DNA from 2 places in the Streptomyces sp. 1331.2 genome. Region 2 is predicted to be linked to the other one. Evidence: riboswitches for the same ligand, from Rfam matches in the RefSeq annotation. Region 2 holds a riboswitch; the other holds the start of a gene.
The links. A riboswitch is a leader RNA that binds a small molecule or an ion and turns the genes downstream of it on or off. The one in region 2 is predicted to bind S-adenosylmethionine.
Positions count from the first base shown of each region.

Region 1 (15,458 bases), 2.3 Mb from region 2:
CCCGGTCAAGGTCGAAGGCGGCTTCGTCACCGCCTTCGACCACCACGCCGACGAACTCCGGACCTTCGCCCTCCACCGCATCACCGGCGTCGCCGAGCTGGACGAATAACGCAGGCCGCAGGGCGTCAGTGCCCCTGCGACTCCTTCATCTTCTCCTTGACCGCCTTGTCCGCCAGGCTGCCGATCTCCCCCTGCCCGACCGGAAGTTCACCGCCGGTCACGGTGTCCGCGAGCAGGAATCCGGGCGCCGCCAGCAGGCCGCCCGGCCCCTCCCCGATGCCCGCCAGGGCGTGGGCGGAACCGGCCGAGGAGGCGGTGGCGGCGAAGGCCGTGCCCATCAGGGCGAGTGCGGTGAGAACGCGCTTCGACTTCTTCATGACCGGCTCAACGAGCCAGGCCCCCCGCCGGTCACCGGCATGCGGTTGCGCCGCCCCGGGACGCGGCGTAGTCCGGAAGGACAGGGGGTTCCGCAGAGGAGGCATCATGCTCGGTGAACTGATCGGTGAGGTCAACGGCAAGGACACCGGCCGACGGGTCATCGCGGCCGGTGACGGACACGCGGTCGTCGAGGTGTCGTTCGCGGGCACCGCCACCTACTTCGGCGTCGAGGTCTCCGGCTTCGGCACGTACGAGACCGAGCTCCGCGCCGACGGCACGCTGTTCGGCGAGGGCCAGGGTGTCGACATGACCGCCGACGGCCAGACCGTCACCTGGCACGGCAGCGGCATCGGCCACTTCGCCGAGGGAGGCGTCGTCAAGTACCGCGGTGCGATCTTCTTCTCCACCGCCGCCCCGCAGCTGGAACGGCTCGACTCCGCCGTCGGCGTCTTCGAGTTCGACGCCGCCCCGGACGGCACGTCCACCGGCAAGCTGTACGAGTGGAAGTAGCCCGTCCCGGTTCTCCGCGGAATGCGCGACACTGGAGGGTCTGCGTCAGACCACCCTGTCAGCCAGTGGAGGACTTCCCCGCGTGAACGACGGACCGCTCATCGTCCAGAGCGACAAAACTCTCCTCCTGGAGATCGACCACCCCAAGGCCGGCGACTGCCGCCGCGCCATCGCGCCGTTCGCCGAGCTGGAGCGGGCGCCCGAGCACGTGCACACGTACCGGGTCACCCCGCTCGGGCTGTGGAACGCGCGGGCGGCCGGGCACGACGCCGAGCAGGTGGTGGACGCCCTGGTGACGTACTCGCGCTACCCGGTGCCGCACGCGCTGCTGGTGGACGTGGCCGACACCATGGGCCGGTACGGCCGGCTCCAGCTGCTCAAGCACCCGACGCACGGGCTGGTGCTCACCACCACCGACCGGCCGGTGCTGGAGGAGGTGCTGCGCTCCAAGAAGATCGCCCCGCTGGTCGGCGCCCGGGTCGACCCGGACACCGTGGTGGTGCACCCCTCCGAGCGCGGGCAGATCAAGCAGGTGCTGCTCAAGCTCGGCTGGCCCGCCGAGGACTTCGCCGGGTACGTGGACGGCGAGGCGCACCCGATCGACCTGGACGAGGACGGCTGGCAGCTGCGCCCGTACCAGGCACAGGCCGTCGAGGGCTTCTGGCACGGCGGCTCGGGCGTCGTGGTGCTGCCCTGCGGCGCCGGCAAGACGCTGGTCGGCGCGGCCGCGATGGCGCACGCCAAGTCGACCACGCTGATCCTGGTCACCAACACCGTCTCGGCCCGCCAGTGGAAGCACGAGCTGGTCAAGCGCACCTCGCTCACCGAGGACGAGATCGGCGAGTACAGCGGCACCAGGAAGGAGATCCGCCCGGTCACCATCGCCACCTACCAGGTGATGACCACCAAGCGGAAGGGCGTCTACGCGCACCTGGAGCTGTTCGACGCCCGCAACTGGGGCCTGGTGGTCTACGACGAGGTGCACCTGCTGCCGGCCCCGGTGTTCAAGTTCACCGCCGACCTGCAGGCCCGCCGCCGGCTCGGCCTGACCGCCACGCTGGTGCGCGAGGACGGCCGCGAGGGCGACGTGTTCAGCCTGATCGGCCCCAAGCGCTTCGACGCGCCGTGGAAGGAGATCGAGGCGCAGGGCTACATCGCGCCCGCCGACTGCTGCGAGGTGCGGGTCACCCTGACCGACTCCGAGCGGCTCGCCTACGCGACCGCCGAGCCGGAGGAGCGCTACCGCTACTGCGCCACCACGGCGACCAAGCGGCGGGTGGTGGAGGCGCTGGTCAGGAAGCACGAGAAGGACCAGACGCTGATCATCGGCCAGTACATCGACCAGCTGGACGAGCTCGGGGAGGTCCTGGACGCCCCGGTGATCAAGGGCGAGACCAGCAACGCCCAGCGCGAGAAGCTCTTCGACGCGTTCCGCAACAAGGAGATCAGCGTCCTGGTGGTCTCCAAGGTCGCGAACTTCTCGATCGACCTGCCCGAGGCCACGGTGGCCATCCAGGTCTCCGGGACCTTCGGCTCCCGCCAGGAGGAGGCCCAGCGCCTCGGCCGCGTGCTGCGCCCCAAGGCGGACGGCCATGCGGCCCACTTCTACTCGGTGGTCGCCCGGGACACCGTGGACCAGGACTTCGCCGCCCACCGGCAGCGCTTCCTGGCCGAGCAGGGCTACGCGTACCGCATCATCGACGCCGACGACGTGCTCTAGCGGAGGTCAGTACCGGACACCGTCGCGCCCGAGGAAGATCACGCGCGCGGCGGTGTCCAGCACGATGCCGACGTTGCGCACCACGGTGCTCAGCGGGTTGCGGTGGCGGCCCTGGACGGCGGTCGCGCCGGCCGGGCCCGAACGGGGGGTGGGGGTTTCGGTGCTCATGTCTTCAACGGTAGGCACCCGGACGGCCGTGGGCATCACTCCGAAGGCCGCATCCAGCGAGGCACCCGTCCTCCTCCAGGTGTACGCACGCCCCTGAGACCTGCGGGGCTGGAACCCGGAGACGGACGGGTCTAAGATCGTCCGTCTGCCCCCTCCCGAACCGTGGTACCTGCTGAAGTCCCGCAGGCAGCCGGGGGAGGCGCCGACCGCACGGCAACCGGTCGGCTGTACCCCACCGTGAGCTCCATCGATCCGCTGCGCCCGCCACCGGGGCAGCCGGGAAGGTTCGCTGTGCCCGCCACCCCCACCACCGACCCCCTCCAGCGCGAACGCGAGCACCTGGCCGCGTCCCGGGCCGCGCTGCGAGCGATGCGCGAGGACGTCGAGTCGCTCGACCTGCGCGACGTGACCGGCACCTGGGTGTCCGCCGTCGTCCTGCAGAACCAGATCGAGGCCAGGATCGCCGCCCTGGCCGACCTCTCCCACACCCCGCTCTTCTTCGGCCGCCTCGACTACCTGCACGCGGTCAGCGAGGCGGGCCCCTCCAGCCCGAAGGCGGGCAAGGAGGGCCTGTCCGAGGGCGGAGGGGGAGAGAACTTCTACATCGGCCGCCGCCACGTCCACGACGCCGCCGGCGACCCGATGGTGATCGACTGGCGCGCGCCGGTCTCCCAGCCGTTCTACCGGGCCAGCCGCACCGAGCCGATGGACGTCGAGCGCCGCCGCCGCTTCGGCTACACCGGCGGCGAACTCACCGCCTACGAGGACGAGCACCTCACCGACCCGGCCGAGACGGACACCGCCTCCGCCCTGCTCGCCGCCGAGATCGAGAAGCCCCGCGTCGGCCCGATGCGCGACATCGTGGCCACCATCCAGCCCGAGCAGGACGAGATCGTCCGCTCCGACGTGACGGGCACCATCTGCGTCCAGGGGGCCCCGGGCACCGGGAAGACGGCCGTCGGCCTGCACCGCGTCGCGTACCTGCTGTACGCGCACCGCGACCGGCTGGCCCGCACCGGCACCCTGGTGATCGGGCCGAACAACGCCTTCCTCTCGTACATCGAGCAGGTGCTCCCGGCCCTCGGCGAGCTGGACGTCGCCCAGGCCACCGTGCAGCAGCTGGTCGGGCACGTCGAGGTCCGGGGCGAGGACGACCCGGAGGCGGCCCGGCTGAAGGGCGACGCCCGGATGGCCGAGGTGCTGCGCCGGGCCGTGCAGGCCGGCATCACGCTGCCCACCGAGCCCTGCGTGGTGATCCGCGGCTCCCGCCGCTGGCGCGTCCCGGTGTACGAACTGGTGGAGATCATCGAGGAGTTGAGGGGCCGCGAGATCCGCTACGGCGCCGCCAGGGACGCCCTGCCGCAGCGCATCGCGCACGCCGTGCTGCTGAAGATGGAGCAGGGCGGCGAGGCCCCGGACGACCGGGTGCAGGACGCAGTGGCCCGCAACAGCGCGGTCAAGGCGGTGGTCAAGGAGTGCTGGCCGGCCGTGGACCCGGCGAAGCTGGTCCTGCGGCTGCTCTCCGACCCCGGGTTCCTGGCCGAGTGCGCCGAGGGCGTGCTGACGCCCGAGGAGCAGGCAGCGGTGCTCTGGCCCAAGCCCGGCCGCTCGGTGAAGACCGCCCGCTGGACGCCGGCCGACGCCGTCCTGGTGGACGAGGCGACGGACCTGGTGCAGCGCACGCCCTCGCTCGGGCACGTGGTGCTGGACGAGGCGCAGGACCTCTCCCCGATGCAGTACCGGGCGGTCGGCCGCCGCTGCACCACCGGCTCGGCGACGGTCCTCGGCGACCTCGCCCAGGGCACCACCCCGTGGGCGACGGCGAGTTGGCCGGACGCGCTGCACCACCTGGGCAAGCCGGACGCGCACATCGAGGAGCTGACCAAGGGCTTCCGGGTGCCGGAGGAGGTCATCGCGTACGCCTCCCGGCTGCTCCCGGCGATCGCCCCCGGCCTGGCCCCGGCCGGCTCGGTCCGCGAGGCGCCCGGCTCGCTGACGATCCGCCACATCGCCGACGGCGGCCTGCCGGAGGCCGTGGTCGCCGCCTGCCGGGAGGCACTGGCGCGCGAGGGCTCGACCGGCCTGATCGCCGCCGACGCCCGGATCCCGCAGCTCGCCGAGGCGCTGGCCGCGGCCGGCCTGCCGCACCTCACCCCCGGCACCGAGACCACCGCCGAGGCCCGGCTCACCCTCGTCCCGGCCTCGCTGGCCAAGGGCCTGGAGTACGACTACGTGGTGCTGGACGAACCGGCCGCGGTGATCGCCGGCGAGCCGGACGAACGGACCGGCCTGCGGCGGCTGTACGTCGCACTGACCCGCGCCGTCTCCGGCCTGACCGTGCTGCACGAGGCTCCGCTGCCCGAGCAGCTGCGCTGACACGCTTCGAGGGGCCGGCCCGTGACGGCCGGCCCCTCGTGCAAACCCGCTCAGGCGTCGATCAGCGCCCGCCACTCGGCGACCTTGGCCGCGTCCACCGGCGTCTGCCAGCCGCCGGCCCGCACCGCACCGCCGACGTGGAAGGCGTCGAAGCCGTCCGCCCGCAGCTCCTTCAGGTGCTCGGCCCGCAGGCCGCCGCCGATCAGGATCCGCTGCCGGTAGCCGGGCTCCCCGGCGCGGGCGAGCTCGGCCGACAGCACCTCGCGGCCGGCGTCCACCCCGGCGGCCGCGCCGGAGGTGAGGAAGGTGTCCAGCCCGGGCAGGGCACCGACGGCGGCCCGCAGGGCGGCCCGGTCGGCGCTGTGGTCGATCGCCCGGTGGAAGGTCCAGCGGCAGCCGGCCACCGCCTCGGCGACGACCGTGGTGGCGGCCAGGTCGACGGCGCCGCCGGCGTCGAGGAAGCCGAGGACGAACTCCTCGGCGCCCTCGGCGCGCAGGGCGGCGGCCCGGGCGCACAGCTCGTCCAGGTCGCCGGGGGCGAAGCCGTCCCGGATCCGGAGCATGACGCGCAGCGGGATGCCGACGGCGGCCCGGATCCGGGCGAAGTCCTCGACGGACGGGGTGAGCCCGTCGGCGGCCATGTCGGTGACCAGTTCGAGCCGGTCGGCGCCGCCCGACTCGGCGGCCTGGGCGTCCTGGGGCGTCAGCGCGATGACTTCGAAAATTGGTCTAGACATATTCGACAGCCTGCCACATCCCGCCGAACCCGGCGAGACCACACCACCGTTCCGGCCACCCCGCCGTTCCGCGCCACCAGCCAGCCGTTCGGGGCCACCAGCCAGCCGTTCCGGGCACCCCGCGTCACACCGGACTGCGTCCCACCCCGGCGCGCGCCGCCCCGCCACGCCCGGCCCCACCCCGGCCGACCCGGTGCACCGCCACGGCCGTCACCGCCAGCAGCACCAGCACCGGCACCACCGTGGGCAGCAGGTGCGAGACCCCCCGGGACTCCCGCCAGATGTTGAACAGGCTGGCCGGCCCGGTCAGCGCCAGCACCACGATCCCCAGGGCGGCGGGCGCCACCCGGCTGCGCAGCGCGGTGAAGGCCAGCAGCGCCGGCACCACCAGCATCGCCACGAACCACCCCTGGTCCACCGGGAACGTCGTGTCGTCCCAGCGCTGCCCCGCCGCCAGCAGCCCGCCCGTCACCGCCGAGGCCAGGACCAGCCCCCGGGTCCGCCAGGTAGCCCGGGGCAGCAGGTCGGTCGGGGCGCCGGCCAGCACCAGCGCGCAGAGCGCCAGCGGCAGGGTCGCCATCCCGACGTACCCGGACCACCACACGGAGAAGTACGAGCGGTGGGCCTCCTGCCCCAGTTCGAGCAGGCCCATCGCGCCCAGGGCCAGCGACAGGCCCCGTCCCGCCGTCCACCGGCCGAGCAGCGCCGCCACCAGGAGCAGCATCGCCGTGACCGGCTCGGCCAGGATCCCGACGTAGGTGCGCAGCGAGTCGTCCCAGGTGAGCTTCCAGGCCACCCGGTCCGCGTCGGCGACCCAGGGCGCCAGCACGGCACCGATCACGGCGCCGACGGCCATCGGGGCGGCCATCGCCAGCACCCGGCCGGGCATCGAGGCGCCGGTCAGCCCGAGCCGCACCCGCAGCCCGTACAGCGCCAGGTCGAGGATCTCCCGGGCGACGGCGCAGCGGCCGGCCTGCGCCGTCGTCTCGGCGAAGACCTCCGCCAGCTCCTCGCCGCGCTCGCGGCGGTAGTGCGCCGGGTAGAGCTGGAGCGCGGCCCGCAGCGCGGGCGACAGCCAGGGCGCTCCGATCGTCGGCGTGGTCATGTGAGGCCTCCCCCCCGTCGCGGGCCGCTTGTTCGGCCCCGCCTTCCCCGTCAGCATCGACCGGACTTTCGAGAGCCGGCGCTCCGCCTCGGTGGCGACGGCCAGCAGCCGCTCGGCCTCGGCGGCCAGCGCGCCCCGGCCGGCGTCGGTCAGCGCGTAGGTGCGCCGGGCGCGGCCGTCGACCACCTCCTCGGCGGCGACCTCGATCAGGCCCTGGCCGAGCAGCCGGTCGAGGGCGCCGTAGAGCGTGCCGGTGCGCATCCTGACCCGGCCGTCGGAGATCGCGGCGACCTCCTGGATGAGGGCGTAGCCGTGTCTCGGCGCGTCGGCCAGTGCGGTGAGCAGGAGCAGCGTGGGCTCCTGCATCGAGCGTTCCGTCATACGCCTACATATATCGTCAACCTACCTATAAGGTCCAGCGCCCGGCCGAGCCGCCACAATGGCCCGCATGCCCGAGACGACGCCCGAGACCATGCCCGACACACCGCCCACCACGACCGACGACCTGCTCGCCGCCTGGACCGCCCTGCTGCACCGCTGCGGCGCCACCACCGACCCCGGGCCGTACGGCCGCGAGCTGCTGCGCCGCTGGTCCGAGCCGCAGCGCCGCTACCACACCCCCGAGCACCTGCGCGCGGTCCTGCGCCACGTCGACGACCTCGCCGGGCACGCCGCCGACCCGGACACCGTCCGCCTCGCCGCCTGGTTCCACGACGCCGTCTACCGCCCCGACCGCAGCGAGAACGAAGAACGCAGCGCCGCCCTGGCCGTCCGCGCCCTGACCGCCGCCGGCCTGCCCGCCGCCCGCACCGCCGAGGTCGAGCGGCTGGTGCTGCTCACCGTCGCCCACGACCCGGCGCCGGGCGACCGCGACGGCGAGGTGCTCTGCGACGCGGACCTCGCCGTCCTCGGCGGCACCCCCGGGGCGTACGCGGCGTACGCGGCCGCCGTCCGGGAGGAGTACGGCTTCGTCCCGGAGCCGGACTTCCGCGCGGGCCGGGCCGCCGTGCTGCGCCGGCTCCTGGCGCTCCCGGCGCTCTACCGCACCCCCGCCGCCCGCGAGCGCTTCACCGCCGCCGCCCGCACCAACCTGACGACCGAACTCGAAAGTCTCTAGCGCAGCTCGCCGACCGGCGCCACCACCGCGCCCTGCTTGCCGCACACCCAGTGCGGCTCCGGCCCCAGCTCCGGCTCCACGCCCAGCGCGTGCGGATCCCCGTCGGCCGCGCAGACGGTACACAGCGGCCAGCGCCCGTACGCCTCCAGCAGCGCGTCCTGGACGTCCTGCGCGACCAGTCCGAGCACGTACTCGGTGCCGTCCGGCCACTGCTCCAGCCACCACCGGCGGTGGGTGACGGCCTGCTCCACCAGCGAGACGACGGCGGCGTCGGCCACGTCCCGTGCGGTGAGGTCGGCCAGGATCAGGGCGCGCGCGTTGTGCAGGGCGGTCTCGATGTCGTCGGAAGCCATCCCCCCATTGTCCGGCACAACGCCGCGTGGGCGGCCCCCCGAAGGGAACCGCCCACACGGACGAGGATCAGCCGATCCGACCGGTAGACCGATCAGGATCAGAAGTCCATGTCACCGCCCGGCATGCCGCCGCCGGCGGCCGCGGCGGCCTTCTCCGGCTTGTCGGCGATGACGGCCTCGGTGGTGAGGAACAGCGCCGCGATGGAGGCGGCGTTCTGCAGCGCGGAGCGGGTGACCTTGGCCGGGTCGATGATGCCCTCGGCGACCAGGTCGACGTACTCGTTGGTGGCGGCGTTCAGGCCGTGACCGGCGGGGAGGTTGCGCACCTTCTCCACCACGACGCCACCCTCCAGGCCGGCGTTGGTCGCGATCTGCTTGATCGGGGCCTCCAGCGCGACCTTGACGATGTTGGCACCGGTGGCCTCGTCGCCCTCCAGCTCCAGCTTGTCGAAGGCGACACCGGCCTGCAGCAGCGCGACGCCACCACCGGCGACGATGCCCTCCTCGACGGCGGCCTTGGCGTTGCGGACGGCGTCCTCGATGCGGTGCTTGCGCTCCTTGAGCTCCACCTCGGTGGCCGCGCCGGCCTTGATGACGGCCACGCCGCCGGCCAGCTTGGCGAGGCGCTCCTGGAGCTTCTCGCGGTCGTAGTCCGAGTCGCTGTTCTCGATCTCGGCGCGGATCTGGTTCACGCGGCCCGCGACCTGCTCGCTGTCGCCGCCACCGTCGACGATGGTGGTCTCGTCCTTGGTGATGACCACCTTGCGGGCGGTGCCCAGCAGGTCGATGCCGGCGTTCTCCAGCTTGAGGCCGACCTCCTCGGAGATCACGGTGCCACCGGTGAGGATGGCGATGTCGCCGAGCATGGCCTTGCGGCGGTCGCCGAAGCCCGGGGCCTTGACGGCGACGGACTTGAAGGTGCCGCGGATCTTGTTCACGACCAGGGTCGACAGGGCCTCGCCCTCGACGTCCTCGGCGATGATGACGAGCGGCTTGCCGCTCTGCATGACCTTCTCCAGCAGCGGGAGCAGGTCCTTGACCGAGCCGATCTTGGAGTTGGCGATGAGGATGTACGGGTCCTCGAAGGTCGCCTCCATCCGCTCCAGGTCGGTGGCGAAGTAGGCCGAGATGTAGCCCTTGTCGAAGCGCATGCCCTCGGTGAGCTCCAGCTCCAGACCGAAGGTGTTGCTCTCCTCGACGGTGATGACGCCTTCCTTGCCGACCTTGTCCATGGCCTCGGCGATCAGCTCGCCGATCTGGGTGTCGGCGGCCGAGATGGAGGCGGTGGAGGCGATCTGCTCCTTGGTCTCCACGTCCTTGGCCTGGGCCAGCAGCTGGTCGGAGACGGCGGCGACGGCCTTCTCGATGCCGCGCTTCAGGGCCATCGGGTTGGCGCCGGCGGCGACGTTGCGCAGACCCTCGCGAACCAGGGCCTGGGCCAGCACGGTGGCGGTGGTGGTGCCGTCACCCGCGACGTCGTCGGTCTTCTTGGCGACCTCCTTGACGAGCTCCGCGCCGATCTTCTCGTAGGGGTCTTCGAGCTCGATCTCCTTGGCGATGGAGACACCGTCGTTGGTGATCGTGGGGGCGCCCCACTTCTTCTCCAGCACGACGTTGCGGCCCTTGGGGCCGAGCGTGACCTTCACTGCGTCGGCGAGCTGGTTCATGCCACGCTCAAGGCCGCGGCGAGCTTCCTCATCAAAGGCGATGATCTTGGCCATCAGAAGTGGTCCTCCGGGACACGGTCGACTGCTCGGACCAAGGGGTGCCCGCGACGGACGGCCCTGGTGTGCGGGGGTCTTTTCCCCTACCGCTCCCGGGGGCCTCACCGACCCGGTCCGCTGTCACTCTCACGCTGTGAGTGCTAACGCCAATGATTAGCACTCACGGTGGTCGAGTGCAAGCCCAATCACCGATCCGCGAGCCGCCGCGGAGCCCGCACCCGGCCCACCAGGCGGCCCGCCGACCACCCCGCCACACGGCCCCCGCCGGGGAACGCCGACGGGCCCGCACGACGCGTGTCGTACGGGCCCGCCGAGAAGCGAGAGGTCACCAGCCGTAGGGCCGCGCCGAGCTCCTGGGGTCGGAAGGCGTCAGCCCGCGGCGCGGACCATGTCCGCCTGCGGGCCCTTCTGTCCCTGGGAGATCTCGAACTCGACCCGCTGGCCCTCCTCGAGGGTGCGGTAGCCGTCCATCTGGATCGCGCTGTAGTGGACGAAGACGTCCGCACCACCGTCGACCGCGATGAAGCCGTAGCCCTTCTCCGCGTTGAACCACTTGACGGTGCCCTGAGCCATTCCGAACTCCCCTAGTGCTGTGCTGGCCCTTCACGCGCCCGCAGGTCACGGGCCCGGGTTGGTTGTGTAGGCCGGCCCGGGGAACCCCCCTGAGCGCAGCCGTGCACGCCGCAATCCCCCGCACGGGATGCCGAACGGCTTCCGGTGGGCGGCTGATTGCGTCGACCGCCGCTGAATGTATCCGGACCGAAGCCCTCTGCAACAGGGTCAGCCGCCGGGAATTCCGCTGCACTGTCAAGGGACAGGACAGGGTGAACCGGGAAAATCTCCGCATTTCACGCCGGACATAGCGGACGAATTACTCAAATGCCCGCGCGAATTCTGACATCGGCCTGACATGTTTCCCGCGCCGGTCTCACCGGCCGGACGCCCTCCGGTGGAACACCGCGGAAGGCCGAAAGGGAGGCCCTGTTCCCAGCCGAGCCACACTCTACTCCGACTCGACCGGGAAATATTCCCGCCGAAATTCACGCGGCCGCCCGCCCGTACGGAGAGCGGAATTCCGTACGGGCGGGCGGCCGGAAACGGGGCCGCGGCGGGTCAGCAGCCGCCGGCCACCGCCGGGATGATCGAGACGCCGGCGCCGTCCTTGATCTCGGTCGCCAGGCCCTCGGCGAAGCGCACGTCGTCGTCGTTCACGTAGACGTTCACGAAGCGGCGCAGCTTGCCGGTGTCGTCCAGGATGCGGGCGGAGATGCCCGCGTGGTTCTTCTCCAGGTCGGCGATGACCTCGGCCAGGGTGGCGCCCTCGGCGGTGACCTCGGCGGCGCCGTCGGTGTAGGTGCGCAGGATGGTGGGGATGCGGACGGTGGCGCTCATGGCTCTCCTTGCGGGGTGGGGCCTTGCGGGGGGGGCGGGGCCTTGCGGGGTGGAGGTGGTCAGGCGGACGCGAGGCCGGCGGCGCGGAAGGACTCCAGCGTCGGGCGGATGACGGCGGTCATGCCCGCGTCGGAGACGGCGTCCAGGGTCTTCAGGCCGTCGCCGGTGTTGATCGCGACGGTCTCCTTGGCCGGGTCCAGCTGCCCGGTCTCGACCAGCTTCTTCAGCACGCCGACGGTCACCCCGCCCGCGGTCTCGGCGAAGATGCCCTCGGTCCGCGCCAGCAGCCGGATCGCCGCCACGACCTCGGCGTCCGTCACATCCTCCACCGCACCACCGGTCCGCCGCGCGATGTCCAGCACGTACGGCCCGTCGGCCGGGTTGCCGATCGCCAGCGACTTGGCGATGGTGTTCGGCTTGACCGGCCTGATCACGTCCCGCCCGGCCTTGAAGGCGGCCGACACCGGCGAGCACCCCTCGGCCTGGGCGCCGAAGATCCGGTACGGCCGGTCCTCGACCAGGCCGAGCTTGATCAGCTCCTGCAGCCCCTTGTCGATCTTCGTCAGCTGCGAGCCCGAGGCGATCGGGATCACGATCTGCTCCGGCAGCCGCCAGCCGAGCTGCTCGCAGATCTCGTACGCCAGCGTCTTGGAGCCCTCGCCGTAGTAGGGGCGCAGGTTGACGTTGACGAAGCCCCAGCCCTCACCGGCCGCGTCGCCGATCAGCTCCGAGCAGAAGCGGTTCACGTCGTCGTAGTTGCCCTCGATGCCGACCAGCTCGCCGCCGTACACCCCGGCCATGACGACCTTGCCCTGCTCCAGGTCGTGCGGGATGAACACGCAGGAGCGGAACCCGGCGCGAGCGGCCGCCGCACCCACCGCACCGGCCAGGTTGCCGGTCGAGGAGCAGGACAGCGTGGTGTACCCGAACGCCCGGGCCGCCTCGATCGCGCAGGCCACCACCCGGTCCTTGAAGGAGTGCGTCGGGTTCCCGGAGTCGTCCTTGATGTGCAGCTGGGCGGTGAAGCCGAGCTCCCGGCCCAGGTTGTCCGCCTTCACCAGCGGGGTCCACCCCGGGTTCAGGTTGGGCTTGGACGCCACGTCGGCCGGCACCGGCAGCAGCGGGGCGTAACGCCAGACGGACGCCGGACCGGCCTCGATCCGCTTGCGCAGCTCCTCGGCGTCCTCGCCGCCGAACTCGTAGGCGATCTCCAGCGGGCCGAAGCACTCCAGGCACGCGAAGCTGGGGCCGAGGGGGAAACGCGTTCCGCACTCCCGACAGGACAGCGCGGTGGCCGGGCCCAGGTCGACGGAAACAGGTGCGGCAAGGTCGATAGCCATGATGGCGGAGGCCTCTCTCCTCATCTTCCCCGCGGCGCGGTCGCGCCACAGGCCGGAATTGGCACCTGTCCCGCCGGGGCCTGTCGACGACAGCCGAGCGAGAAGGTTGCCGGGACGTCAACGGGCCGTTCCCTCAGTCCCTCTGGATGAGCTTGTGAAATTGTGTTGCTGCTCAACGGCGACCCCGGCGTGCGAAGGTCCGACCGCTGTACGAAGACTGTATCCGAAGGCGTCAACCCTGAACGGGACCGTCCGCCACGCGAGATGGCCCGTCCCACCCGACCCCGCCGAGGAGACTTCCGTGCCCGCCGAACCGACTCCCGAGCTCCTCCCGCAGGCGGCGTCCTGGCTGCGCCGCCGCTCCTGGAGCGCGGCCGACCGGCCGGTCGACGCCCTCCTCGCGGCCAAGGAACGCACCGGCCGCACCGTCAGCGTGGTGCTCCCCGCCCTGGACGAGGAGGCCACCGTCGGCGACATCGTCCGCACCGTCCGCCGGGAGCTGATGGAACGCCTCCCGTTGGTCGACGAGCTCGTCGTGGTCGACTCCGGCTCCACCGACGCCACCGCCGCCGTCGCCGCCGAGGCCGGCGCCCGGGTGGAACACCGGGACGCCATCCTGCCCCGGCTGCCCGCCGCCCCCGGCAAGGGCGAGGTGCTCTGGCGCTCGCTGCTGGTCACCCACGGCGACATCGTCTGCTTCGTCGACGCCGACCTGCGCGAGTTCGACCCGGCCTTCGTCTCCGGCATCGTCGGCCCGCTGCTGACCGACGAGTCCATCCAGCTGGTCAAGGCCATGTACGACCGCCCGCTGGAGACCGAGAGCGGCGCCGTCGTCCCGGCCGGCGGCGGCCGCGTCACCGAACTCGTCGCCCGTCCCCTGCTCAACCTCCACTGGCCGGAACTCGCCGGTTTCGTCCAGCCCCTCGGCGGCGAGTACGCGGCCCGCCGCTCACTGCTCGAACGACTGCCCTTCCCCACCGGCTACGGCGTCGAACTCGGCCTGCTGGTCGATGCGTTGGAACTGGCCGGGCTGGACGCCCTGGCCCAGGTGGACGTCGGGGTCCGGCACCACCGCCACCAGGACGGTCAGGCCCTCGGCCGGATGGCCGCCACCATCTACCGCACCGCCCTCGAACGCCTGGCCCGCACCCACCGCCTGAAAGCCTCCGCCGACCTGGTCCACCCCTACCTCACCCAGTTCGCCCGCGACCCGGACACCCGCGCCTTCACCGCCCACACCCACCCGGTGACGGCCCTGGAACGCCCCCCGATGCACACCCTCCCCGAGTACGCGACCCGGCACTGAAGGGTTTGCCGTCCCGACCCCCCGGCAACATCCCCATCATGGGCGATCTCACGACCGAACGTTCGAGTGCGACCGGCACCGCCCCCATCCTGGTGGCCTCCAACCGGGGACCGGTGTCGTTCAGCACCGCCGCCGAGGGCACGCTGACCCTCCGGCGCGGCGGCGGAGGCCTGGTCTCCGGCCTCTCCGCGATCGACGACCCGAACGCCGTCTGGGTCTGCGCGGGCCTGAACGACGCGGACCGCAGAGCCGCCCGAGAGGCCCCCGACGGCCGCCTCGACCTGGCCGGCCACGACGTCGGCGGACAGGCCGTCCGGATGCTGGACATCGACCCCGAGACCTTCGCCCGCGCCTACAACGGCGTCGCCAACTCCACCCTCTGGTTCGTCCACCACCTGCTCTACGCGACCCCCACCGCACCGTCCTTCGACGCCGGCTTCCGCACCGAATGGGCCGCCTACCAGGCCTACAACGCCGCCTTCGCGAACGCCCTGGCCGCCGAAGCCGCCCCGAACGCCGCCGTCCTGGTCCAGGACTACCACCTCTCCCTCGCCCCTGCCCTGCTCCGCGAAGCCCGCCCCGACCTGCGGATCGGCCACTTCTCCCACACCCCCTGGGCCCCGCCCGAGTACTACCGGCTGCTGCCCGACGACGTCGCCGCATCCGTGCTCACCGGCATCCTCGGCGCCGACCGGGCCGGCTTCCTCACCGAGCGCTGGGCGCGCGCCTTCGCCGCCTGCTGCGCGGACCTCCTCGGCGCCGCCGTCGACCACGACGCACTCACCGTCACCCACGAAGGCCGCACCACCCACCTCGGCGTGCACGCCCTCGGCGCCGACGCCGACTTCCTGCGCGAGCGCTCCCACCGCCCCGACGTGGACGAACGCCTCGCCGCCCTCCGGGCAGCCGTCGGCGACCGCCGCACCATCGTCCGGGTCGACCGCACCGAGCTGAGCAAGAACATCGTCCGCGGCCTCCAGGCCTACCGGCACCTGCTCCGCACCCGCCCCGAGTGGCACGACCGGGTGGTCCACATCGCCTTCGCCTACCCGTCCCGCACCGACCTGGCCGAGTACCGCGACTACACGGCCGCGGTCGAACACCTCGCCGCCGACATCAACGCCGAGTTCGCCACCCCCACCTGGCAGCCGCTGATCCTGCACGTCAACGACGACTTCCCGCGCTCCCTCGCCGCCTACCGCCTCGCCGACGTGGCCCTGGTCAACCCCATC
Region 1 covers NZ_OBMJ01000001.1:3,244,768-3,260,225, forward strand. Annotated here, with positions in the region: gene CRP52_RS13670 (helicase C-terminal domain-containing protein) at 1-109, shown strand, start outside; gene CRP52_RS13675 (hypothetical protein) at 126-377, opposite strand; gene CRP52_RS13680 (hypothetical protein) at 484-888, shown strand; gene CRP52_RS13685 (DNA repair helicase XPB) at 971-2,608, shown strand; gene CRP52_RS38185 (hypothetical protein) at 2,615-2,776, opposite strand; gene CRP52_RS13690 (HelD family protein) at 3,068-5,152, shown strand; gene CRP52_RS13695 (copper homeostasis protein CutC) at 5,203-5,889, opposite strand; partial or broken gene CRP52_RS13700 (PadR family transcriptional regulator) at 7,067-7,375, opposite strand; gene CRP52_RS13705 (HD domain-containing protein) at 7,443-8,111, shown strand; gene CRP52_RS13710 (hypothetical protein) at 8,108-8,464, opposite strand; gene groL (chaperonin GroEL) at 8,563-10,185, opposite strand; gene CRP52_RS13720 (cold-shock protein) at 10,558-10,761, opposite strand; gene CRP52_RS13725 (MoaD/ThiS family protein) at 11,302-11,580, opposite strand; gene thrC (threonine synthase) at 11,640-12,920, opposite strand; SAM riboswitch class I at 12,938-13,073, opposite strand; gene CRP52_RS13735 (glucosyl-3-phosphoglycerate synthase) at 13,222-14,226, shown strand; gene CRP52_RS13740 (alpha,alpha-trehalose-phosphate synthase (UDP-forming)) at 14,265-15,458, shown strand, end outside.
Region 1: linked by a shared signal. The riboswitch ahead of thrC (threonine synthase) and the one ahead of CRP52_RS23735 (aminotransferase class V-fold PLP-dependent enzyme) in region 2 are both predicted to bind S-adenosylmethionine.

Region 2 (15,458 bases):
GCCTACCTGGTGCACGTGATCGGCTTCTCGGCCGGCTTCCTCTACGCCTGCACCGTGGTCCGCCACCCCTCAAGACGCCCCGGCTGACGCCCGATACGCTGGCGGCACCCCACAAAGGAGCCCGAAACAGTGATCACCGCCATCGTCCTGATCAAGACCAGTGTCGACCGCATCCCGGAGATCGCCGAGGCCATCGCCGCGATCGAGGGCGTCAGCGAGGTGTACTCGGTGACCGGCGGGTACGACCTGGTGGCGATGGTCCGGGTGCGCCGCCACGACGACCTGGCCGACGTCATCCCGGGCCGGCTCAACAAGGTCCCGGGCGTGGCCCACACCGAGACCCAGATCGCCTTCCGCACCTACTCCCAGCACGACCTGGAGGCCGCCTTCGCCCTCGGCCTGGACGAGTAGCGCCCGGTCCGAGGCTCAGGCTCTAGCGCCGGGTGTCCGCCACGCAACGCCCGCCCTCGTTGCGGTAGTTCCAGGCCGCGCCGTCCGTGACCAGCTCCCGGACGGCGGTCAGGAAGCGGTCGATGTGCTCGTCCGGGGTGCCGGCGCCGAAGCTCACCCGGATCGCGTTCAGGCTGCGCTCGCCCGGCAGCGAGGGCTCCGGCGCGCCGCACTCCGAGACCGCCACGTCCTCGTCCCCGAGCAGGGTCCGCACCAGCGGATGGGCGCAGAAGAGCCCGTCGCGCACCCCGATGCCGTACTCGGCGGACAGCGCGGCCGAGAAGTGCGAGCTGTTCCAGCCCTGCACCACGAAGGACAGCACGCCCACCCGCGGCGAATCGGTACCGAACAGGTTCAGCACCCTGACCTGCGGGATCTCCGCCAGGCCCACCGTCAGCCGGGCGACCAGCTGCCGCTCCCGGGCCTCCAGCGCGTCGAAGCCGGCCTCGCTCAGGGCCCGGCAGGCCGAGGCGATCGCGTAGGCGCCGATGACGTTCGGCGAGCCGGCCTCGTGCCGGGCCGGGCCGGTGTGCCACTGCACGGCCACCGAGCCGTCGGTCTCCCGGGCCACCGTACGGGTCGCCCCGCCGCCGGCAAGGTACGGCTCGGCCGCGTCCAGCCAGTCCGCCCGGCCGGCCAGCACCCCGGCGCCGAACGGCGCGTAGATCTTGTGGCCGGAGAAGGCGATCCAGTCGACGTCCAGGTCGCGCACCGAGACCCGGTGGTGCGGGGCCAGCTGGGCGGCGTCCAGCACCACCCGGGCGCCGTGCCGGTGCGCGGTCGCGGTCAGCTCGGCGACCGGCCACAGCTCGCCGGTCACGTTGGAGGCGCCGGTGACGCAGAGCAGCTTGGGGCCCTCGGGCGCCGCGGCCAGCGCGGTGTCCAGGGCGGCGACCGCCTCGGCCCGCGAGCGCGGCGCGCGCAGGTAGCTGACGTCCAGTCCGGCGTGCGCCCAGGGCAGCAGCGAGGCGTGGTGCTCGGTCTCGAAGGCGAACACCCGGGTGCCGGCCGGGACGGCGCCGGCCAGCAGGTTGAGCGAGTCGGTGGTGGCCCGGGTGAAGACCACCTGGTCGCCCTCGCGCAGGTCGAGGAACTCGGCGACGGTGCGGCGGCTCTGCTCGAACAGGTCGGTGGACAGCTGCGAGAGGTACCCGGCCCCGCGGTGCACGCTGCCGTAGTACGGCGCGTAGGCGGCGACGTCGTCCCAGACCCGCTGCAGCGCCGGCGAGCTCGCCGCATAGTCGAGCGCCGCGTAGCCGACCTTCTCACCGCTGACGAGCGGGACCTGGACGTCCGCACCGAGGACGGGGAGCGGGGCGCAGATTTCAGTGGAGACCGACATGAGGATGCACTCCTTCGGGGGTAAGGGACCCCCGGGAGTGCTCATCGTCGGGCGTCCGCGCTTGCCGCACGGACGGTTTGCCGTGGCGACCCGGTCCTCACCCAGGGCACCCCGCCACGGACGGAGGGTTGCCGGACAGCAAGCTGGGGCTTGACGCTGTCACTCATGACCTGCCGGAAACTCTAGGTCGCGTCCAGCGGGTGGTCAAACGGGCATCCACCATCCGGACAGCGCCTCCGGCCCGCTCGCCTCCGGTACGCCCGGGCACGCCGAGGAGCCCGCACCGGCGTACCGGTACGGGCTCCCGACTGCCGCTTCAGTTCCGGCTGGTGGCTTCCGACCAGCGCCGCAGCTGGTCCTGCGCGGCACCGGAGTCGATGGCCTCCGCGGCCCGCGCCATGCCCGCCGCGAGCTGTTGCGTCAGCGGTGCGTCGCCGAGGTCGCGCGCGACCAGGGCCGCCGCGGTGTTCAGCAGGACGGCGTCCCGCACCGGCCCGCGCTCCCCCGCCAGCAGCCGGCGCGCGACCTCGGCGTTGTACGCCGGGTCCCCGCCGCGCAGCGTCTCGATGCCGACCAGCTCGATGCCGACGTCCCGCGGGTCGAAGGTGGTCTCGGTGACCGCCCCGTCACGCACCACCCAGACCCGCGAGGTGGTGGTGATGGTCAGCTCGTCCAGCCCGTCGTCACCGCGGAACACCAGCGCCGTCGAGCCGCGTCGGGCGAGCACCCCGGCGATCAGCCCGGCCAGCCGGGTGTCGAAGCAGCCGATGGCGTGGGCGGTGACCTTGGCCGGGTTGGTGAGCGGACCGAGGATGTTGAAGGCGGTCGGCACCCCGAGGTCGCGCCGGGCGGTGGCGGCGTGCCGCATGGAGGGGTGGAACTTCGCCGCGAAGCAGAAGGTGAGCCCGACCTCCTCGGCCACCTCGGCGACCCGCCGGGCGGAGAGGTCCAGTGCCACGCCCAGCTTCTCCAGCACGTCCGAGGACCCGCTGGAGGAGGAGGCGGCCCGGTTGCCGTGCTTGACCACCTTGACGCCGGCCGCCGCCGCGACGATCGCCGACATGGTGGAGATGTTGACGGTCTTCGCCCGGTCGCCGCCGGTGCCGACGATGTCCACCGCCGGGCCGGGGATGTCCAGCGGCTCGGCGTGCTCGTACATCGCGTCCACCAGACCGGTGACCTCGTCGACCGTCTCGCCCTTGGCCCGCAGCGCGATCATGAAGCCGGCCACCTGGACGGGCGAGGCCTCGCCGCTCATGATCCGGTCCATCGCCCAGGCGGTGGAGGCGCGGTCGAGGTCCTCCCCCTTCAACAGCGCCGCCAGGAGGTCCGGCCAGGTGCGGACCACCTGCACGGGGTCGCTACCGCCGTTCGCAGGGTTCACGTTCACCATGGCTGACTCCACTGTTGTCGGTTCCCCGCTCGGCGGGGGACGTCCGTACGGATGGAGCCAGCCTATCGAGCGACCGGGAACCGCCGGGTCCCCTTCTCTAGTAGTGAAACACCACTGCTCAGCGGGCCACCGGAGCCCGCTTCGCCAGCCGTGCCCGCAGCAGGGTGGCGACCGCGTCGGCCAGCGCCACCGGCTCCACCGGGTGGGAGATCGCAGCGTCGGCCCGGCTCCAGGCGGCGAGCCAGGAGTCCTGCGGCCGGCCGATCAGCACCAGCACCGGCGGGCAGCCGTAGATCTCGTCCTTGAGCTGGCGCCCGAGCCCCAGCCCGCCGGCCGGCACCGCCTCGCCGTCCAGCACGCAGAGGTCCACGCCGCCCTTCTCCAGCGCCTTGAGCACCGCGGGGGTGGTCGCGCACTCCAGGTAGGACAGCTCCGGAAGATCCTCGGCCGGCCGGCGGCCGAGCGCCGTCAGCACCTGCTCGCGGGTGTTGCGGTCGTCGCTGTAGACGAGGACGGTGAGCGTCTCATCGGTGGTGTACGCCATGGACCCTGCTCCCTCAAGTGTGATCCGGACCACGTTCGCCTGATCCGGATGCTACTCCCGATCACCGCCCGCCGAGCCCCCCTCGGACACGTTCCTTCTCAAGCCGCCGCGCCCCGGGCTCACCCGCCTGGAGGACGGCGCGTCACCCGACCCGGCCCGGTCCACCCGTACGGCCGACGCGGCCCGCTCCCCCCTACCTCCCGCGGCTACTCCGACCGGGCAACGACGCGCCGGGCAACGGGGTCGCGAGCACTCCGAGGAACCGTCAGAAAAGGGACACGCGGCTGCTCAGCCGCCGTACGGACACCCCGCCGCCCCCCAAGCGGGCATACCGCACGCACCGGACACTCCGAGGGACACCCCCCGGCGTGAAGACGGAATAAGGGACCGACATAATGTCCGTCGTGGCGACAGCAACAGCAGTAGAAACCGGGCACGCGCACGGATCGGTCAACCGGCCGAACATGGTCAGCGTCGGAACGATCGTCTGGCTCAGTTCCGAGTTGATGTTCTTCGCGGCCCTCTTCGCGATGTACTTCACGCTCCGCTCCGTCAAGGGAGCCGAGTTCTGGACCGAGAAGGCCCACGCGCTCAACGTGCCCTTCTCCTCGGTCAACACCACGATCCTGGTGCTCTCCTCGCTGACCTGCCAGCTCGGTGTGTTCGCTGCCGAGCGCGGTGACGTGAAGAAGCTTCGGGCGTGGTTCATCCTCACGTTCGCAATGGGCGCGATCTTCATCGGCGGCCAGGTGTACGAGTACACCGCGCTGGTCAAGGAGGACGGCCTGTCGCTGTCCTCCGACCCGTACGGCACGGTGTTCTACCTCACCACCGGCTTCCACGGCCTGCACGTGACGGGTGGTCTGATCGCCTTCCTGCTGGTCCTGGGACGGACGTACGCAGCCAAGCGCTTCACGCACGAGCAGGCCACCGCCGCGATCGTCGTGTCGTACTACTGGCACTTCGTCGACGTCGTGTGGATCGGCCTGTTCGCGACCATCTACCTGATCAAGTAACCAGCTGATCAGGTCGCTGGCCACCGGCTGCGGCCCCCGCCCTCACCGGCGACGGGCCGCTTCTGCCGGTGCCGACGCTCCCACCGACCGACCGCGCGCGCAGCCCTAGACAGGCAGCCTCGTGCCGGCCAGACCGGCCGCCGGGTGCACCCACCAGTCGACCAGATCCTGACACCGGGGTTATTCCGTGAAAAAGCTCTCCGCACGACGGCGCCACCCATTGGCGGCGCTGGTCGTCCTACTTCTCGCCCTGGCGGCAACCGGGGGGCTGTACGCCGCGTTCGCGCCCGCCGACAAGGCGCAGGCCGACGTCGCCGCGCAGTCGCTCGCGATCGATGAGGGCAAGAAGCTCTTCGCCGTGGGCTGCTCCTCCTGCCACGGCCTGAACGGCCAGGGCGGCAGCGACGGTCCCAGCCTGGTCGGCGTCGGCTCCGCCTCCGTCGACTTCCAGGTCGGCACCGGCCGCATGCCGGCCCAGCAGCCCGGCGCCCAGGTGCCGCGCAAGAAGAACATCTACACGCAGGCCGAGATCGACCAGCTCGCCGCCTTCGTCGCCTCCCTCGGTCCCGGCCCGGTGACCCCGAAGGAGGAGCAGTACACCTCGACCAACCCCGACGACATCTCCAAGGGTGGCGAGCTGTTCCGCACCAACTGCGCCCAGTGCCACAACTTCGCCGGCCAGGGTGGTGCCCTGACCAAGGGCAAGTACGCCCCGTCGCTGGAGGGCGTGGACGCCAAGCACATCTACGAGGCCATGCAGACCGGCCCGCAGAACATGCCGTCGTTCCCGGACACCACCATGCCCGAGGAGCAGAAGAAGCAGATCGTGGCCTTCGTCCGCCACACCACCTCCGATGAGCCCAACCCCGGTGGTCTCACGCTCGGCAGCCTCGGTCCGGTGACCGAGGGTCTGTTCGGCTGGATCTTCGGCCTCGGCACGCTCATCGCGGTCGCGATCTGGGTCGCCGCCCACACCACCAAGGCCAAGAAGTCATGAGCCACGACATGTCAGAAGAGAAGCTCCCGGAGTCCCACGGCTCCGCCGGCGAGGTGGCCCACCACGGCGACCCGTTCGCCGACCCGGGTCTGCCGGCCCACGAGCCCCGGCGCACCGACATCGACGAGCGGGCCGCCCAGCGGGCCGAGCGCCAGGTGTCGCTGATGTTCGTGATCTCGATGCTCGCCACCATCGGCTTCATCGCCTCGTACGTGGCCATCGACCCGGACAAGATCGTCTACATCTTCCCGCTGGGCCACGTCAGCGCGCTGAACTTCGCGCTCGGCCTGACCCTGGGCGTCGCCCTCTTCATGATCGGCGCGGGCGCGGTCCACTGGGCCCGCACCCTGATGTCGGACGTCGAGCTGCCGGCCGAGCGTCACCCGATCGAGGCTGACGACGAGGTCCGCGCGGACGTCATCGAGCAGTTCAAGACCGGTGCCGCCGAGTCCGGTTTCGGCCGCCGCAAGATGATCCGCAACACGCTCATCGGCTCGATGGCGCTGGTCCCGCTCTCCGGCGTGGTCCTGCTCCGCGACCTCGGCCCGCTCCCGGAGAAGAAGCTCCAGGAGACCGGCTGGAAGGAGGCGACGGCGACCAAGCCGCTGTCCCTCATCAACATGAGCACCATGCAGCCGATGAAGCCCGAGGACATCGTCGTCGGCTCGCTGACCTTCGCCATGCCGGAGGGCCTGTCCACGCACAGCGAGGACTTCCAGCAGCGGATCGCCAAGGACGCCCTGATGCTCGTCCGCATCGCGCCCGAGGACATCAAGGACGACAAGTCCAAGGAGCTGGGCTTCGAGGGCATCCTCGCCTACTCCAAGATCTGCACCCACGTCGGCTGCCCGATCAGCCTGTACGAGCAGCAGACCCACCACGCGCTCTGCCCCTGCCACCAGTCGACCTTCGACCTGGCGGACGGCGCGCGCGTCATCTTCGGCCCGGCCGGCCACCCGCTGCCGCAGCTGAAGATCACCACTGACGAGAAGGGCAACCTGGTCGCCACCGGCGACTTCAAGGAGCCTGTCGGCCCGAGCTTCTGGGAGCGTGCTCGATGAGTAGCGCGAGCAGCACCACGACCGGTGCCGCCAAGCCCTCCAGCACGCGCGCCAAGCCCGCCAACAAGTGGGAGGCCGCGGCTGACTGGACGGACGGCCGGCTGGGGATCTACTCCCTGGCCAAGGCCAACCTGCGGAAGATCTTCCCGGACCACTGGTCCTTCATGCTGGGCGAGATCTGCCTCTACTCGTTCGTCATCATCATCCTGACCGGCGTCTACCTGACGCTGTTCTTCAAGCCCTCCATGGGCGAGGTGATCTACAACGGGTCGTACGTCCCACTCAAGGGCATCGGCATGTCCGAGGCCTACGCGTCGACGCTCGACATCAGCTTCGAGGTCCGCGGCGGCCTGCTGATCCGTCAGATCCACCACTGGGCCGCGCTGGTCTTCGTCGCCGCGATGCTCGTGCACATGATGCGCGTGTTCTTCACCGGCGCGTTCCGCAAGCCGCGCGAGATCAACTGGGTCTTCGGCTTCCTGCTGCTGGTCCTGGGCATGTTCGACGGCTTCTTCGGCTACTCGCTGCCCGACGACCTGCTCTCCGGCACCGGTATCCGCTTCATGGAAGGCGCGATCCTCGCCGTCCCGCTGATCGGCACGTACATCCAGATGTTCCTGTACGGCGGCGAGTTCCCCGGGCACGACATCATCCCGCGGTTCTTCACCATCCACGTGCTGCTGATCCCCGGCATCATGCTCGGCCTGCTGGTCGCGCACCTGATCCTGGTCTTCTACCACAAGCACACCCAGTGGGCGGGCCCGGGCAAGACCGAGAAGAACGTCGTCGGCATGCCGCTGATGCCGGTCTACATGGCCAAGGCCGGTGGCTTCTTCTTCCTGGTCTTCGGCATCATCGCCGCCATCTCGGCGATCGCCTCGATCAACCCGATCTGGGCCTACGGCCCGTACCGCCCGGACCAGGTCTCCACGGACGCCCAGCCGGACTGGTACATGGGCTTCTCCGAGGGTCTGATCCGCGTCATGCCGGGCTGGGAGATCAGCCTGTGGGGCCACACCCTGAACCTGGGTGTCTTCATCCCGCTGATGATCTTCCCGCTGGTCCTGGTCGCCATCGCGGTCTACCCGTTCATCGAGGGCTGGATCACCGGCGACAAGCGCGAGCACCACATCCTGGACCGCCCGCGCAACGCCCCGGTCCGCACCGGCCTGGGCGCCGCCTGGATCAGCCTGTACCTGGTGCTGCTGATCGGTGGTGGCAACGACCTGTTCGCCACGCACTTCCACCTGTCGCTGAACTCGATCACCTACTTCGTGCGCGTCGGCTTCTTCGTGGTGCCGGTCATCACCTTCATCGTCACCAAGCGCTGGTGCCTCGGCCTCCAGCGCCGTGACAAGGAGAAGGTGCTGCACGGCCGCGAGACGGGCGTCATCAAGCGCCTGCCGCACGGCGAGTTCATCGAGGTGCACGCCCAGCTGCCGCAGAAGGACCTGTTCAAGCTCACCGCGCACGAGCAGAACCAGCCGGTCGAGCTGCCGGCCCAGACGGACGAGAACGGCGTGGCCCGCAAGGCCGGCGTCCTCACCCGCACCCGGGCCAAGCTGTCCCGCGGCTTCTACGGCGAGGGCGGCCAGATCCCCAAGCCGACCTCCGAGGAGCACCACGAGATCACCAGCGGCCACGGCCACCACTGATCCCGTACGCACCCCGCGTCACCCCGAGGGCCGCCGACCAGAGTTCGTCTGGTCGGCGGCCCTCGGGCCTTTTCGCATCCACCGGCCCCGCAGCCGCCCATGTCCCCAGGAGCCCCCCGTGCAGCTCTCCGTCGACCCCGACTCCGCCACTCCCCCGTACGAGCAGATCCGCGCCCGGATCGCCGATCAGGCCCGCTCCGGCGAGCTGCCGGCCGGGCTGCGACTGCCGACCGTACGGGCCCTGGCCGAGGAGCTGGGGCTGGCCGCCGGGACCGTCGCCCGGGCGTACCGGGAGCTGGAGGCCGACGGGGTGGTGGAGACCCACGGCCGGCGCGGCACGCTGATCGCCGCCGCCGGGGACACCGCGCACCGGCTGGCCGCCGCGGCCGCCACCGAGTACGCCGAGCGCGCGGACCGCCTCGGGCTCTCCCACGCGGACGCCCTGGCCGCGGTGGTCACCGCCCTGCGGCTGGCCTACCCCGAGGCCTAGGACCAATGCCAGTGACTTTGGTGTCCCTGTCTCGTTGGTTGTGGTGTGGCGAGGGTGGGACAGGTCAAGTCGCCTGCGGGTGAGCGGTTGTCGGACCGGATCGCGATCGGGGTGTTGACCCGGGCGTTTCCGCCGGGTCTGGTGGATGAGGTGATCGCGGAGACCGGGCGGGGCGAGAAACGCAGCCGGTTGTTGCCGGCGCGGGTGGTCGTGTACTTCGTGCTGGCGATGTGCCTGTTCTTCGGGCAGGGCTATGAAGAGGTCGCCCGGGTGCTGGGCGAGGGGCTCGGGGACGGGCGGCGGTCGTGGCGGGTGCCCACGACCGCCGCGATCGGCCGGGCCCGTCGGCGGCTGGGTCCAGAGCCGTTGCGGTTGCTGTTCGCGCGGGTGTGTCGGCCGATGGCGGTGCCCGGGACAGCGGGGGCCTGGTACCGGCGCTGGCGCCTGGTCGCGGTGGACGGCACCACGCTGGACCTGGCGGACACCGAGGCCAACGACGCCTTCTTCGGCCGCCATGTGTCGGGACGCGGAGCGAGCGCGTTCCCGCAGGCCAGGGTGGTGGGGCTGGCCGAGTGCGGCACCCACGCGGTGTTCGCCGCCGTCACCGGTCCGCTGTCGGCGAGCGAGCAGTCCCTGTCCCGGCAGCTGTTCGACCGGCTTCGCGAGGGGATGCTGCTGCTGGCCGACCGGGGCTTCTACGGCTTCGAGCTGTGGCAGCACGCACGGGCCACCGGCGCGGACCTGCTGTGGCGCGTGCGCAAGAGCGCGAACCTGCCCGTCGTGCGCGTGCTCAGCGACGGCTCGTACCTCAGCACGGTGCACGCCGAACCGGACAGAAGGAGTCGCCGCAACCCGGTGACCGTCCGGGTCGTCGAATACACCCTCGCCTCCACCGGTGATGGCACCGTCTACCGCCTGATCACCACTCTCCTCGACCCCGAGGAGGCACCGGCCGCCGAGTTGGCCGCGCTCTACGTCCAGCGCTGGGAGATCGAGACCACCCTGGACGAGATCAAGACCCACCAGCGCGGACCCAAACTCGTCCTGCGCTCGAAGTACCCGTGGGGCGTCGAGCAGGAGGTCTACGGCCTCCTGCTCGTCCACCACGCCATCCGACAACTCATGCACCAAGCCGCCCTGCATGAGGGCGTGGACCCCGACCGCTTGTCCTTCACCCGCAGTCTGCGGGTCGTGCGCCGCCAGGTCCCCGCCCAGGCGGCGCTTTCCCCCCGGCAGACTCACCAGGGCGCTGAACCGCACCCTGGCTGAGATCACCGAACGCCTCCTACCCCCGCGCCGTCAACGGACCTGCCCCCGCGTCATCAAACGCAAGATGTCCAACTGGCCCCTCAAACGCGCCCAACAGCACGACTGGCCACCACCAACCCCCGCAACCATCACGATCACCAGAGCGGACACAACCTAAGTCACTGGCATTGGCCCTAGGACCTGTCCGGCGGGCCCCCGCAGACCCTCCCTAGACCTCAGGGCGGATCATGCCCGAGGCCGGGGCCTGGGCGGGCGGCGCGGTGGTGCTGAGGGGTTGTCCGACGGCGCTGTGCTTGACCCAGTCGGTCCAGCCGACGTTCCAGTCGCCGAAGCCGTTGCCGAACGCCTCCATCTGGGGGCCGCGGCTGTTCACCACCGTGACCAGGTCCCCCACCCGGGTGTTGTCGTAGAACCACTTGGCGTTGTCGGTGCTCATGCCGGTACAGCCGTGGCTGACGTTCTCCACGCCCTGCGAGCTGACCGACCAGGGCGCCGCGTGGACGTACTCGCCGCTCCAGGTCACCCGGGTGGCCCACTCGACGTTCAGGTCGTAGGCCTCCGAGCTGCCGGTGGCTATGCCGATCGTCTCGCCGTTCATCCGGACCGAGCGCTCCTGGCCGAGCACCACCTTGGTGCCGTTGCGGGTGTCGAAGCCCGGCTTGCCGGTGGTGACCGGGATGGTCCGCACGACCTCGCCGTCACGCTTCAGGGTGAGTTCGTGGGCGGCCGCATCGATCACCGACTCCACCCGTGCGCCGATCCGCAGCTTGAGCGCGCTGCGGTCGCCCCCGTAGAGGCCGTCCGCGATCCGGCTGCCGGTGCCGTCGAAGGACAGCGAGACGGTCGTCCCGGCCGGCCAGTAGTCCTCCGGGCGGAAGTGCAGGTTCTTGTCGTCCACCCAGTACCAGGCGCCCGTGACGGCGGGCTGGGAGCTGACGGTCAGGTCGCGCTCGACCTCCTGACGGGCCTGCGGGTCCTTCACCGCCTCGGAGAGCTGCACGGTGAGCGGCTGGCCCACCCCGTAGACGCCGCTGCCGGAGGAGTCCGGGCCGAGCTTCGCGGTGAGCAGGCGCTGGGCGGCGAGGGTGCTGAAACTCGCGGTGGTGTCGCCCCGGCCGCCCTTGCCGTCGTCGGCGGAGATCCGCACGGAGTAGGCGGTGGCGGCCTTCAGCCGGCCGGTGGTCTGCCAGCTGCGCTGGTCGTCGGCGAGCGTTCCGGCGACCACCCGGCCGTCCGGGCCGACCACGGTGACGTCGGTGAGCCGGCTGCCCGCCACCGCGGTGACGGTGACCGGCTGGGAGGGATCGACCTTGCCGTCCGCCGAGAGGTGGACCAGCGGGGCCGCATCGATCCGGTGCGGCCCGGCGGACTCGTCGTCACCGGACGAGCAGGCGGCCAGCGGGGCCAGTACTACGAGGGCCAGCGAGATGCTGCCGATGCCTGCGATTCCGCGCCTGTCGGCCATGACCGCCTCCGAGGGTTCGCACGATTGATCTGATCGTAGGAACGCCTTCTGGCGGAGCGACATCCAGGGGACGCGCCGTTCACCCGGCTGAGTGAGGCCGTCACCCAGGAGATGCACCAGGGCCGGTCCCCCCGTGCGGGAGGACCGGCCCTGGTGTCGGCGAGCGGGAACCCTACTGGTTCTGGTTCTCGCCCCGGTAGAACTCGAAGACCCATCCGAAGATGCCGATCATGATGATCGGGGCGGCCCAGAACATCAGCCACCAGCCGAAGATCACGCCCAGGAAGGCCAGCGCGCCACCGAGCGCCAGCGAGAGCGGCTGCCAGCTGTGCGGGGCGAAGAAGCCCAGCTCGCCGGCGTCGTCCGCGACCTCGGCCTCGGGGTTGTCACCCGCGCCGCTGTCCACCCGGCGGGCGGTGAAGGCGAGGTAGTACCCGATGAAGGCGCACAGCGCGAAGGCCAGGAACAGCGCGGTGGTACCGGCGGCCTCCAGGCCCGGCCCCGAGTTGTTGGTCCACAGGCCGTAGGTGATGGCCATCGCCAGCACGAAGACCGACAGGCCAAGGAAGATCTTTCCCTGTTCCTTCATCAGGCGTCGCCCTCCTTGTTGCCCTTGCCCAGCTTCGGGGCGTCGTACTTCGCCGGGGTCACGCCGGCGAGGTGCTTGGCCGGCTCACCGTGGTTCTCCAGGTAGTCCAGCGCGGCGATCTCCGGGTGGTGGAGGTCGAAGGCCGGGGATTCGGAGCGGATCCGGGGCAGGGTGAGGAAGTTGTGCCGCGGCGGCGGGCAGGAGGTCGCCCACTCCAGGGAGCGGCCGAAGCCCCACGGGTCGTCCACGGTGACCTTCTCGCCGTACTTGGCGGTCTTCCAGACGTTGTAGAGGAACGGCAGGATCGACAGGCCGAGCACGAAGGAGCCGATGGTCGAGACGGTGTTCAGGGTGGTGAAGCCGTCCGAGGCCAGGTAGTCGGCGTAGCGGCGGGGCATGCCCTCCGCGCCGAGCCAGTGCTGCACCAGGAAGGTGGTGTGGAAGCCGAAGAACAGCGTCCAGAAGGTGATCTTGCCGAGGCGCTCGTCCAGCATCTTGCCGGTCATCTTCGGCCACCAGAAGTGGAAGCCGGCGAACATCGCGAAGACGACGGTGCCGAAGACCACGTAGTGGAAGTGGGCGACGACGAAGTACGAGTCCGAGACGTGGAAGTCGATCGGCGGCGAGGCGAGCAGGACACCGGTCAGACCACCGAAGAGGAAGGTGACCAGGAAGCCGACCGTCCAGAGCATCGGGGTCTCGAAGCTCAGCGAGCCCTTCCACATGGTGCCGACCCAGTTGAAGAACTTCACACCGGTCGGGACCGCGATCAGGAAGGTCATGAACGAGAAGAACGGCAGCAGGACCTGTCCGGTGACGTACATGTGGTGCGCCCACACCGTCACGGACAGACCGGCGATCGCGATGGTGGCCGCGATCAGACCGGAGTAGCCGAACATCGGCTTGCGGCTGAAGACCGGGATGATCTCCGACACGATGCCGAAGAACGGCAGCGCGATGATGTACACCTCGGGGTGGCCGAAGAACCAGAACAGGTGCTGCCAGAGCATCGCCCCGCCGTTGGCCGGGTCGAAAACGTGGGCACCGAACTTGCGGTCGGCCTCCAGGGCGAACAGCGCGGCGGCCAGGACCGGGAAGGCCAGCAGGACCAGCACCGAGGTCAGCAGGACGTTCCAGACGAAGATCGACATCCGGAACATCGTCATGCCCGGGGCGCGCATGCAGATGATCGTGGTGATGAAGTTGACCGCACCGAGGATCGTGCCGAAGCCGGAGAAGGCCAGACCCATGATCCACATGTCGCCGCCGACGCCGGGCGAGTGCACCGCGTCCGACAGCGGGGAGTAGGCGAACCAACCGAAGTTGGCGGCGCCGTTCGGGGTCAGGAAGCCGCAGACCGCGATGGTCGAACCGAAGAGGTACAGCCAGTACGCGAACATGTTCAGACGCGGGAACGCCACGTCCGGGGCGCCGATCTGCAGCGGCATGATCCAGTTCGCGAAGCCCGCGAACAGCGGCGTCGCGAACATCAGCAGCATGATCGTGCCGTGCATCGTGAACGCCTGGTTGAACTGCTCGTTCGACAGGATCTGGGTCCCGGGACGAGCCAGCTCGGCACGCATGACCAGGGCGAGGATGCCACCGATCAGGAAGAAGGCGAACGACGTGCCCAGGTACAGGGTGCCGATCGTCTTGTGGTCAGTGGTGGTCAGCCACTTGATGATGGTCGAACCCGGCTTCCGGGTCCGCTGCGCCCCGACCGTGACGGCCTCGGCGCCCCCGCCGGCCGCGGCGGGCTCGTTGAGGATGGTCACTTCTCTTCACTTCCCATGGTGATGAGGCCGGAGGGCACCGCACCGTTCTGGCCCTTGGCGCGAAGCTCGGCCAGGTGCTTGTCGTAGTCGGCGCGATCGACGACCTTGACGTTGAACAGCATGCGCGAGTGGTCGGTGCCGCAGAGCTCGGCACACTTGCCCATGTACTCGCCCTTGACGGTCGGGGTGACCTCGAACTTGTTCACCACGCCCGGCACGACGTCCATCTTCATCATGAAGTTGACGGGCCAGAAGTCGTGGATGACGTCACGCGAGGTGAGACGGAACTGGACCGTCTCGTTGACCGGCAGCCAGAGCGTCGGAGCGTCCTTGGGAGTGCCGACCTCGTAGGCGGCGTCCTTGTTGGCCGGGTCAGGGGTCTCGGTGTTCTCGTAGTTGAACGCCCAGCTCCACTGGAAGCCGACCACGTTGACGTAGTGCTGCGGCTTCTCGGAGACGGCGGTCAGCTTGCTCTCGTCGCGGGCAACGAAGTAGAAGAGCACCGAAACGATGATGATGGGGACCGCGGTGTAGAGCGCCTCGATGGGCACGTTGTACCGGGTCTGCGGGGGGACCTCCACACCGGTGCGCTTGCGCCGGTGGAAGATCACGCTCCAGATGATCAGACCCCACATCAGTACGCCGACCACCAGCGCCGCGATCCAGGACCCCTGCCACATCTGGAGGACCATCGGCCCTTCCTTGGTGACGGGGCTCGGGAGGCCAAGCCTGGGGAGGTCGTTGGCCGAGCAGCCGGTGGCGGTCGCGATGACGAGGCCCAGTGCCAGCGCCTGAGGCAGCTTCCGCCGCATCGTGCGCCGCGGCGAGCGGTCGGAGCCGTTGGGACTCACGTAGCGCCTTCCCGAAGTCTCGCCCGCCTTCGCGTCGCCCCGGGGAGGAGTGTGAGCCTCCCCGGCGACCCGTCCACGGGCACGGTTTGAATGCTTATGCGGGCCAAACCCTACTCCAGCCTTATGCGCTCCTGACGGGCAGCCCCCGGTAACGCGCCGCCCGGTAGCCCGATCAGGGCCGGTGGGGGCTGCGCCGCAGGTCATCGTAGGCATCCGAGGTCCGTACGCCCGATCGGGGGATGACCTCGAACAACGGCCGTGACGATCCGTCGGACGCGGACGAAGCGGACATTCGGGGTGATCGACTGACGGTGGGTGAGCCGTGCGGCCGGGCCGGAACGCGCCCGGGGTGTGGCGTTAAATGTGACCGTGTACTTCGACGCGGCCTCGACGGCCCCTCTGCACCCCGTCGCGCGGCAGGCACTGACCGCCGCCCTGGACGAGGGCTGGGCCGATCCGGCCCGGCTGTACCGCTCCGGCCGGCAGGCCCGGATGCTGCTCGACGCCGCCCGGGAGACGGTCGCCGCGGTGCTCGGCGCCCGGGCCGACGAGATCGCCTTC
Region 2 covers NZ_OBMJ01000001.1:5,505,142-5,520,599, reverse strand. Annotated here, with positions in the region: gene CRP52_RS23745 (rhomboid family intramembrane serine protease) at 1-87, shown strand, start outside; gene CRP52_RS23740 (Lrp/AsnC ligand binding domain-containing protein) at 130-411, shown strand; gene CRP52_RS23735 (aminotransferase class V-fold PLP-dependent enzyme) at 434-1,792, opposite strand; SAM riboswitch class IV at 1,845-1,963, opposite strand; gene trpD (anthranilate phosphoribosyltransferase) at 2,109-3,185, opposite strand; gene CRP52_RS23725 (hypothetical protein) at 3,304-3,729, opposite strand; gene ctaE (aa3-type cytochrome oxidase subunit III) at 4,125-4,745, shown strand; gene qcrC (cytochrome bc1 complex diheme cytochrome c subunit) at 4,933-5,742, shown strand; gene qcrA (cytochrome bc1 complex Rieske iron-sulfur subunit) at 5,751-6,803, shown strand; gene qcrB (cytochrome bc1 complex cytochrome b subunit) at 6,800-8,458, shown strand; gene CRP52_RS23700 (GntR family transcriptional regulator) at 8,577-8,948, shown strand; gene CRP52_RS23695 (IS4 family transposase) at 8,994-10,217, shown strand; gene CRP52_RS23690 (L,D-transpeptidase) at 10,426-11,682, opposite strand; gene CRP52_RS23685 (cytochrome c oxidase subunit 4) at 11,855-12,271, opposite strand; gene ctaD (aa3-type cytochrome oxidase subunit I) at 12,271-14,046, opposite strand; gene ctaC (aa3-type cytochrome oxidase subunit II) at 14,043-14,897, opposite strand; gene CRP52_RS23670 (cysteine desulfurase/sulfurtransferase TusA family protein) at 15,267-15,458, shown strand, end outside.